3 regions of the Massilia sp. S19_KUP03_FR1 genome follow, and region 3 is predicted to be linked to each of the others. Evidence: predicted binding sites of a transcription regulator. Region 3 holds the regulator's gene; each other region holds the start of a gene.
What was found. Region 3 encodes FliA, which starts transcription of late flagellar genes. Its sites were predicted from a motif close to CTAAAGTTTNNNNNNNNNNNGCCGNTA; they were not measured.
Positions count from the first base shown of each region.

Region 1: the regulator FliA is predicted to act here: its motif matches at 1,543-1,569, upstream of fliD (flagellar filament capping protein FliD).
Region 2: the regulator FliA is predicted to act here: its motif matches at 1,538-1,564, upstream of V6M87_RS23850 (flagellin N-terminal helical domain-containing protein).

Region 1 is NZ_JAQQPS010000027.1:39,834-43,109, forward strand. It holds gene fliD (flagellar filament capping protein FliD) at 1-1,508, opposite strand, end outside; gene V6M87_RS23840 (flagellar protein FlaG) at 1,734-2,123, opposite strand; gene V6M87_RS23845 (flagellin N-terminal helical domain-containing protein) at 2,204-3,276, opposite strand, start outside.
Region 2 is NZ_JAQQPS010000027.1:43,612-46,887, reverse strand. It holds gene V6M87_RS23860 (methyl-accepting chemotaxis protein) at 1-749, opposite strand, end outside; gene V6M87_RS23855 (hypothetical protein) at 856-1,293, opposite strand; gene V6M87_RS23850 (flagellin N-terminal helical domain-containing protein) at 1,664-3,106, shown strand.
Region 3 is NZ_JAQQPS010000018.1:116,079-119,354, forward strand. It holds gene flhF (flagellar biosynthesis protein FlhF) at 1-492, shown strand, start outside; gene V6M87_RS19685 (MinD/ParA family ATP-binding protein) at 485-1,306, shown strand; gene V6M87_RS19690 (RNA polymerase sigma factor FliA) at 1,323-2,054, shown strand; gene V6M87_RS19695 (flagellar motor protein) at 2,036-2,782, shown strand; gene motD (flagellar motor protein MotD) at 2,790-3,276, shown strand, end outside.

The DNA of each region.
Region 1 (3,276 bases), on a different contig from region 3:
ACGCCGGTGGTCACCGAGGCGGTGTTTTTCGAAATCACCACGCTCGATGAGCCCACAGTGCCGACCGCCATCGTCACGCCCTGGATGGCGCCGGTCACGCTGTTGCTGGCGCTGGTGACGGCAATGCCGTTGACCGTCAGCTTGGCGCTTTGGGCCGCGCTGGTCTGGGTCAGCGCCTGGGTGCCGGCCGGGTCGTAGTTCAGCAGGGCCGACAGCGCCGGGTCGGCGGTGCCGGCGCCCGCATCGCTGACGGTAATTTTCATGCTCGACGTTTCGCCGGTCTTGGTCGAGGTCAGCACCAGGTGATACGGCGTGGCGCTGCCGTCCGAGACAATACTGGCGGAGACGCCTATATTGGCCTTGTTGATGGCATCGCGTATGCCTGACAGCGACTGGCTGGTCGAGTCAAGCGTGATGACGCCACTGGCCTGGGTGCCGTCCTGGACGAAGCCGGCGCCGGTGTAGCTGCCGCTGCTGCCGGCGCTCAGTCCGGCCAGTGCCGGGTTGCTGCCGGCAACGGTGATCGGGCTGCCGCCGGTCGAGGTCAGGGCGACGGCGCTGGTGGCGACGGTGCTCGAGCCCAGGTTGCCCGTCTTGTTGCCAATGCCACCATCGGCCTCGCCGAGGATGACTTCATTGATGGCCAGGTTGCTGCCGTCCGCCGCAAAAAATTTCAGGTCACCCACGGCGGCGCTGCCGGTGTAGGTAATTTTCGCCGCCGCCAGCGCATTCGTGGTGGCGTTGGCCGTGGACAGCGTGGTGTCGAGCGACGTGGCGGTCAGGCCGGCACCGGCGGCGATGCCGGCGTCTTGCGAACCGAGTTCGATGCCGTTGATCCGCAGCGAATAGCTGCCGCCGGCCGACGTGTCGACCGAGCCGAACCCCAGAAACAGTGTACCGGCGCTGACCGTGGCCGGCGCGCTCGCCGTGACGCCCGTGGTCTCGCTCAAGGCATTGATGGCGGTGGCCAGATCTTTGGCGCTGGTGGTGGCGCCGCTGGTGGCGATGGTCTTGCCGTTGATCGTCAGGGAGCCATTGGGAATGCCGCTGGCCGCGGTGGTGCCGCCGAGCGCGCTGCCGGTGACGCCAAAGGTGCCGGACGAGACGGTGCCGAACTGGAACGACAGTGTGGTCGCGGTGCCAGCGCCAATTGCCGTCGAGGTACTGATAACGCCCTTCGAGTTCAGGCTCTGCGCCTGCGCAATCTGGCTCACGGCGACGCTGTAGCTGCCAGCGACGGCGGTCGATGTTGCCGTCGCGGTGATGACGCCGGTGTTCGACGCGTTGGCTGTCAATGAGTTGAAGGCCGTGGGTGAGGTGAGCAGCGACAGCGAGTTCTGGAACGAACTGACGCTGCCGCTCAAGCTCGACAGGGCGCCCAGCTTGGTGTTGTAGGCGGCCGTCTTGGTGTCATACGTATTCAATGGACGCGCTTCGACGGCCATCAGTTGCGTGATGATGCCTTCGATGTTGAGTCCTGAACCAATACCGGCTGATGTGATACCCACGGCGTTCTCCTGCGAAAGGGATAATGTAAGTCATTATCGGCAGAATCAAACGGTACTTGAGAGCAGCTTTTAGGCGCTATTTAACTATTTAAAAATTATTTTGTGGATTAAATAACGAAATGACACGGTTAACGCCAAAAGCGCAATGCCGCTCTCGATGGCGTCATTACGTTACTGGCGAAAACCGGGTACATCGCTGCCTCACCGCGCGCCAGGGCGCGCGGTTCAGGCGCGCTGGTCGATCAGTTTGCCCATTGCCTTGTCGAGCGACTTGGCGATTTCCAGCGCTTCCTTGGTCGGCATCTGGCGCAGCACCTCGTGGGTGTTGCGGTCGATGAGCTTGACCACGGTTTGCTTGCTGTCCTCGTCCACCGAAAACTGCAAGTCCTGCGACGATTCCGTCATCGAGTGATTCAGCTTCTCAAGCGCCGTCTTGATGTCGGCGCTGGTCGGCTCCACACCGTCGGCGGCCTTGGTTTGCTTTGCGCCGGCAGCTGGCGCCGGTGCGTTGTTTGCCTTGGCCGTGGCGGCAGTCCCGGTGCCCGGTGCTTCGCTGGCATTGCTGCGTTCCTCGAGCCGGGGGGCGCCGCTCGATGCAGTCGGTTGAATGTTCATGCTTCGGTCCCTTCGTGAAAAATCCCCGGCTGAAAAAATCAGCCGGGGAGTCGGTCCGTGACGCTAGTTGCGCGAAACGATTAGCCGCGCAGCAGGGACAGCACGCCGTTCGGCAGCGAGTTGGCCTGGGCCAGCATGGCGGTACCAGCCTGTTGCAGGATCTGGCCGCGCGTCAGGTTGGCCGTTTCCGACGCGAAGTCGGTATCGGTGATGCGCGATTTCGATGCCGACAGATTCTCGGTGCTGGTGGCCAGGTTCGAAATGGCCGACGAGAAGCGCGATTGCAACGCACCGTACTGGGCGCGCTGGCTGTTCACCGACGACAGGGCGGCATCGGCGATCTTGATGGCCAGCTGGGCGCCGTCGAAGGTCGTGATGTCGATAGCCGAGACCGATTTCAGGGTCGATGCGCCAGTGGCCTTTCCGGTAGCGCCATCGACGACCGAAAAGCTCTTCTCGGAGTCGAGTGTCAGGGCGCCCACGGCGATACCGGTCGCGGCCGGGCCGGTCGCGGTGGCGCCATTGGCCACGCCGTCTTTGCCGAACGACACCATGCCGACCGAGCCGCCACCGGTGGCGTTCTTGTTCTCGAGCTTAATGTCATTGCCGTTGACGTTGGTCAGCTTGATACCTTTATTGGTGCTGTCGTACGACGCGGTAATGCCGGTTTTGGCGGTCTGGGCATTGATGGCGCTGACGCCTGCGGAGAAGTCGTCGGCCGTGGTACCGGCGCCGACCGAGAACGAAACCGTTGCTGCTGTCGAATTATCCGAGGTCAGATCGAGTTTGTAGGACTTGCTGGCGTCAAATTGCAGCGTGACGTCGGTTTTCGCCGAGGCGGTCACGCCGGTGGAGGACGTCAGCGAATTGATGCTGGCAGCAAGGGTTTTGGCGCTGGCACCGGCAGCGGGGGTGAACTTTCCCGTGCCCAAAGAGCCGGCGATCGAGACTTCGGTGGCGGCGTTGGTGTTCGTGGTAGCAACCGCTGCCGATCCACCCGCCGTTTCGTTCAGCCCGTAGGTGCTGGTGGTGAAGTTCGAGCCGCTGGCTGAAATGAGCTGGTTGGCATCGGCGCCGACCTGGAAGTTGGCTGTGCCCATGGTGCCATCGAGCAGTGCCTGGCCGTTGAAGGTGGTGGTTTGGGCAACCCGAT
Region 2 (3,276 bases), on a different contig from region 3:
GCCAGCAAGGCACCCATTTCGTCGGTGCGGCTGGTGTCGATCGGCTCGGCGAGGTTGCCGGCGGCGATTTCATCGAAGTGGTGCAAGGCTTGGTCCAGCGGCTGCATGATGGCACGCAACAGCAACACGGTGGCGGCGACGATGAAGGCCAGGCCCAGCAGGATGGCGATGGAGAAGCCGTTCAGCGCGCGATCGTAAAACTTCTGGCTGGCAGCATACGTGTCGGCCGCCGCTTTCAGCTGGAATTGCTCGAGCTTGACCGAGGCGTCGTTGAAGGTGCGATACAGCGGCGACAGGCGTTTCATGGCCAGATCGTCGACCTTCCCGGCATTCTGTTCGTGCAGCCCCGTGATCAGGGCGCGCAGGCCGCCGTCGATGTAGGCGGCACGCTTCGGCTTCAAATCGTCGGTCAGCGCTTTCTCTTCGGCTTCGGCCGGCAGCGCCAGGTACTCCTGCCAGGTCTTGTCCCCTTCCTGGATGAACTCCTCGGCACGGTCGAGAGTGGCCTTCAAATCCGGCGCCTCTGGGTGAAACACACCCTTGTCGATGTTGAAGCGCGAGCGGTTCAGGGAATTCTTGGTATCAGCCAGCTTCATGCTCGACGCCATCTGGTTGGTGTACACATCTTGCAGCGAAGCGTTGCTGGAACGCATGCCGTACACGCCAACCCCGCCAATGATGACGATCAGCGCGCCCAACAACATCATGCACGCGATCAGGCGCGTGCGGATTGTAAACATATTGAACATTATTTTTCCCGATAGAGACGGCGCGAGGGCCGGAGCGAAGGACTTGCTTATGTGATAAGTTGCGTATATTTTCCTACGGCAAGTCGCCAGTTTATCACCATGTTTCCTATTGGAAATTACCTTTGGTATTGCTTAGTTGTTTTGACGCAACTTTTGACCCGGATTTGGCACGCAAAAAGCGCAAAATCGCGCTGCTGCAGCGTACGATGTTGCGTTTCATGCAAGACCCGACTTCGGGCTTCGTGCTGCTGTAACGTCGGGTTTGATGCCACCTCGGTGGCATGGTCGGTCTCTTGCTTGACCAGCTTACGCACTTTGGCAACCTCACCGGCCGTTGTGGCGGACGCTGCAGGTTGCCGGCCAAGTGATCACCATGTACGTCGAACAGGCTGAGGCGGCGCGCTCGCGGCCGATGGCCGGTGTAGCGCTCCCAAGCTGCGCGCTTGTTGCGGATGAAATCCCAATTGCCGTGTTCACGGCAGGCGACCGCCAGCGCCTCGGCCATGGCTTGCATGCGGCGCGAGGTTACAAGCAGCACGTGCATGTCGCGTCAATTCTTCCCAGAAGCGCCACAATTATGCCGTGCCCACGTTGCCGGCCAGCGGGAAAATTCAGTTCTCGAATGCAATATTCACCGTTTCTGAGCGTGCGCGTGTGTGAATCTGCGTGTTTTTCAGTGCCAAAATAAAATTATTTTAGCCCTTCAGAAGTGCGAAACCGTGTCGTAGAAACGAGCGCACTTCCCCCTTCTCCATAGGGAAATCACGGATTTATTGTGCATTCCCACCATCAACTTTTTACCCCTGCCTCCGTTACCAGCAACAACAGCGGTGTGAATGCTTCAGCGAAAAGAAGCACACCAAAGTGAACAGCGGCACGTCGCCCACCCCGAAATACCCGTTTGGAGAATTACCATGTCGTCAGTCATCAATACCAATATCTCGTCCCTGAACTCGCAGCGCAACCTCTCGATGTCACAAACTTCGCTGGCGACTTCGCTGCAGCGTTTGTCATCCGGTCTGCGCATCAACAGTGCCAAGGACGATGCTGCTGGACTGGCTATTTCTGATCGTATGTCGTCGCAAATCCGCGGCATGAACCAGGCCACCCGCAACGCCAACGACGGCGTGTCGCTGGCCCAAACTGCCGAGGGCGCACTGGCTTCGTCCGGCGACATGCTGCAACGTATTCGTGAACTGGCCGTCCAGTCGTCGAATGCAACGAACTCGTCGAGTGACCGCCAGGCCCTGCAGACTGAAGCCGGCCAGCTCGGTTCGGAACTCAATCGGGTTGCCCAAACCACCACCTTCAACGGCCAGGCACTGCTCGATGGCACCATGGGCACAGCCAACTTCCAGGTCGGCGCCGATGCCAACCAGCTCATTTCAGCCAGCGGCTCGAACTTCACCACCAGCACCTACGGGCTGAACGAAACGGCGGGTGGATCGGCAGCGGTTGCTACCACGAACACCAACGCCGCCACCGAAGTCTCGATCGCCGGCTCTTTGGGCACGGGAAAGTTCACCCCCGCTGCCGGTGCCAGCGCCAAAACCCTTGCTGCCAGCATCAATTCGCTGACGTCCTCCACCGGCGTGACCGCCTCGGCGAAAACCGACGTCACGCTGAAATTTGACCCCAGCCAGTCCTACAAACTCGATCTGACGTCGGATAATTCGACCGCAGCAACGGTTTCGTTCTCGGTCGGCGCCGGTACCACGGCCGACGACTTCTCCGCAGGCGTCAGCGCCATCAATGCCCAGACCGCCAAAACCGGCATTACCGCGTCGTACGACAGCACCAATAAAGGTATCAAGCTGACCAACGTCAACGGCAATGACATCAAGCTCGACAACAAGAACGCCACCGGTGGCGGCTCGGTCGGCATGGTGTCGTTCGGCAAAGACGGCGTGCCCAATGGCGCCACCGCGACCGGCCCCGCCGCTACCGGTATCGCCGTGGGCGCCCTGACGCTCGACTCCGAGAAGAGCTTTTCGGTCGTCGATGGCGCTACCGGAAAGGCCACTGGCGCATCGAGCCTGAAATCGGTCTCGGCTATCGACATCACGACCTTCGACGGCGCCCAGCTGGCCATCAAGATCGCCGATGCCGCCCTGTCGTCGATCAATACCCAGCGCGCCCAGTACGGCGCCCTGCAATCGCGTTTCTCGTCGGCCATTTCGAACCTGGCCACCAACGCCGAAAACCTGTCGGCATCGAAATCACGCATCACCGACACCGACTTCGCGTCGGAAACGGCCAGCCTGACCCGCGGCCAGATCCTGCAACAGGCTGGTACCGCCATGCTGGCCCAGGCCAACTCGCTGCCGAACGGCGTGCTGTCCCTGCTGCGCGGTTAAATACGCCAGGCGATTCTTCCCACCGAGATCCCCGACTGATTTTTTCAGTCGGGGATTTTTTTATGGTTCATCTCGACAAATAAAAAAATAAATAAATTTTCACCCTCAAGTTCGTTCAAAGCGCGCCGTTTAGGGAAAACAGGAACGCGCAAGTCCATGATTTATTTGAT
Region 3 (3,276 bases):
CACTCGGTCAAGGATGAAGCCGACCTGCGCATCGCCCTGAAAGAACTGCGCAATAAACACACGGTATTGATCGACACCGTCGGCGTCTCGCAGCGCGACCAGATGGTGACGCAGCAAGTGGCCATGCTGAGCGAGACCGGCGCCGACGTAAAACGCCTGCTGTGCCTGAACTCGACCTCGACCAACGAAACGCTTAACGAAGTGGTGCGCGCCTATCAAGGCAGCGGCCTGGCCGGTTGCATCATGACCAAGCTCGACGAAGCCGCATCGCTCGGCAACGTGCTCGATGTCGTGATCCGCCAGAAACTGAATCTGCATTACATCTCGACCGGCCAGCGCGTGCCGGAAGACCTGCACCTGCCGGACCGCGCGATGCTGGTCGACCGCGCCTTTCGCAGCGGCCGCCAGGCCGAGATCAGCGATGCCGACCTGCCGCTTCTGATGGCTGGCACCAGCGCTGGCCGCAAACTGGGCGAGGTGTCCTTTGGGTAATTTCGATTTCGACCAGGCCGAGGGCCTGCGCCGGATGCTGGCTGGCCCCAAGCCACGCATCGTGACCTTTCTTTCCGCCACGCCTGAAGACGACAAGGGCGCCATGCTGGTCAACCTGGGCGCCTCGCTGGCCCGGGCCGGCAACGACGTCATGATTGTCGACGCCTGCGCCCATGAATACGGCGTGGCCCAGCGCCTTGGCGTCGACCAGGGTGGCTCGCTGCTGCAAGTGGCGCGCCAGGAATGTGCGCTGAACCAGGTGATTCACCAGGCGCCGCAAGGGTTCCAGGTTGCCAGCATGGTGCGCCGCGCGCGCGGCCAGGGCGAGTACCTGGGGCAGGAAGATACGCGTCGCCTGGCCAAGACCTTCGATGTGCTGGTCAAGCAGGCCGGCATCTGCATCGTTGACGGCGAATTCGGCAGCGATGATACGTTTCCCCTGCCGATCATGGACAATTCCGAGATCGTGGTGCAGGTATCGTGCAACGCCGCCTCGATCACCGCGGCGTACTCGCTGGTGAAGCGTTTGTCGCAACAATTGGGGCGCCGCCCGTTCGGTATTCTGGTCACCGGCGCATCCGAAGCCGAAGCCAAGGTGGTATACGATAATATGGCTACTGCAGCAACGCGCTACCTGGCGGTGCAGCTCAGTTCGATGGGGTCGGTACCAGCCGACGAGTACCTGCAACGCGCCGCGCGCCTGGGCCGCGCAGTGGTCGATGCGTTTCCGCTGGCGGGTGCCTCGGTCGCGTTTCGCCAGTTGGCCGGCCGTTTTGCCATTCCGGCAGGAGGCAGTGCCCATTTTGGTTTATAAGAAAAATAGCTAACGCATGTACACAGCAAAAGGGAAGAAGACGGACAAGGAACTCTTGCTGACGCAGCATATGCCGTTGGTCAAGCGCCTCGCCCATCACATGAAGGCCAAGCTTCCCCCTAGCGTGGAGGTCGACGATCTCATTCAAGCCGGCATGATCGGCCTGTTCGACGCCATCTCGCGCTACGAAGAAACCCACGGGGCCCAGTTCGAAACCTATGCCGTGCTGCGCATCCGCGGCGCCATGCTCGACGAACTGCGCAACAGCGACTGGCTGCCGCGCAGCACGCGCCAGAACATGCGCAAGATCGAAACGGCGATGAGCTCGCTGCAGCAAAAACTGGGGCGCCCGCCCACCGAAACCGAAGTCGCCAAGTCGATGAAAATGTCGCTGGGCGACTACCAGGATTTATTGGGCGACAGCGGCGGCCACCAGCTGGTCTACTACGAAGATTTCAAGGGCGAAGACGACGACGGCAGTTTCCTCGACCGCTACTCCATCGACGACGAAGACCCACTGCGCGCGCTGCTCGAAACCGACTTCCGCCAGGCGATCATTAACGCCATCGACAACCTGCCGCCGCGCGAAAAAATCCTGATGGGCCTGTACTACGAAGAAGAATTGAACCTGAAAGAAATCGGCGCCGTGATGGGCGTGTCCGAATCACGGGTGTCGCAATTGCACACCCAGGCTGTCGCCAGGCTGCGCGCCGCACTCAAGGAGCAGCTGTGGACTGGGCGAGCATAATTGGACTGGGGCTGGCGCTGGCCGGCCTGTTCGTCGGACACAGCCTCGATGGCGGCAAATTCGCGTCGCTGATCCAGCCGGCCGCGTTTGCCATTGTCGTGGTCGGCACCTTTGGCGCCGTGCTGCTGCAAACTGAAGCGGCCACGTTTGTGCGCGGCATGCGCATGCTGCGCTGGGTGTTTTTTCCGCCCGCCAGCCAGCGCCAGCTGTACTCGCGCCAGATCGCGCTGTGGAGCCTGACCGCCCGCCGCGACGGCCTGCTGCAGCTCGAGCAATACCAGAAAATGACGCCCGACCTGTTCGTCCAGAAAGGCCTGCGCCTGGTGGTCGACGGGATTGCACCGGAGCGCCTGCGCAGCCTGCTCGAAACCGAGATCACATCCTACGAATTCAGCCAGCGCCAGGCTGCGCGCATCTGGGAATCGGCCGCCGGCTACGCGCCGACCATCGGCATCCTCGGCGCAGTACTTGGCCTGATCCACGTGATGGAAAACCTCAGCGACCCGTCGCGCCTGGGCGCCGGCATTGCCGTCGCGTTCGTCTCGACCATCTACGGCGTGGGCCTCGCCAACCTGTTCTTCTTCCCGGTCGGGAATAAACTCAAAGGCATCGTGGCCGAGCAGGTGGCCCAGTACGACATCCTGGCCGACGTGTTCCACGACCTGGCCACCGGCGACCATACCCGCGTCGTCGATGAACGCGTGGCCAGCCTGCTGGCACGCGCCTGAGTTTGGCATGGCGCGCAAACGCTACCAGGAAGATTCCGAAAATCACGAACGCTGGCTGATTTCGTATGCCGATTTCATGACCCTGCTGTTCGCGTTTTTCGTGGTCATGTACGCTATCTCGGTGGTCAACGTCGGCAAGTACAAGGTGCTGTCGGACGCATTGGGCGACGCGTTTGGCGGACGCGGCGCGGCCACGACGCCGGTCACCACGGTCGAACAGCCCTTCAGCCTGCCGAACATCGTGGCGCGCAAACGTGCCGAGGCCATGCGCCGCGAGAAAGATCGGCTGACCATGCTGGCGCGCGACCTGACTGCCACGCTCGGCCCGTTGGTGAAGGAGGGCAAGGTGCGCGTCACCCAGAACAGCCGCGGCGTGAGCGTCGAAATCAATGCCAGCGTGCTGTTCGCGCCGGGCGACGCGACCCTGACCGATGCCTCGAGCGAGGCGCTCAGCGCGGTGGCGATTTTGCTGAAAAATGACCCGCACGCCGTCC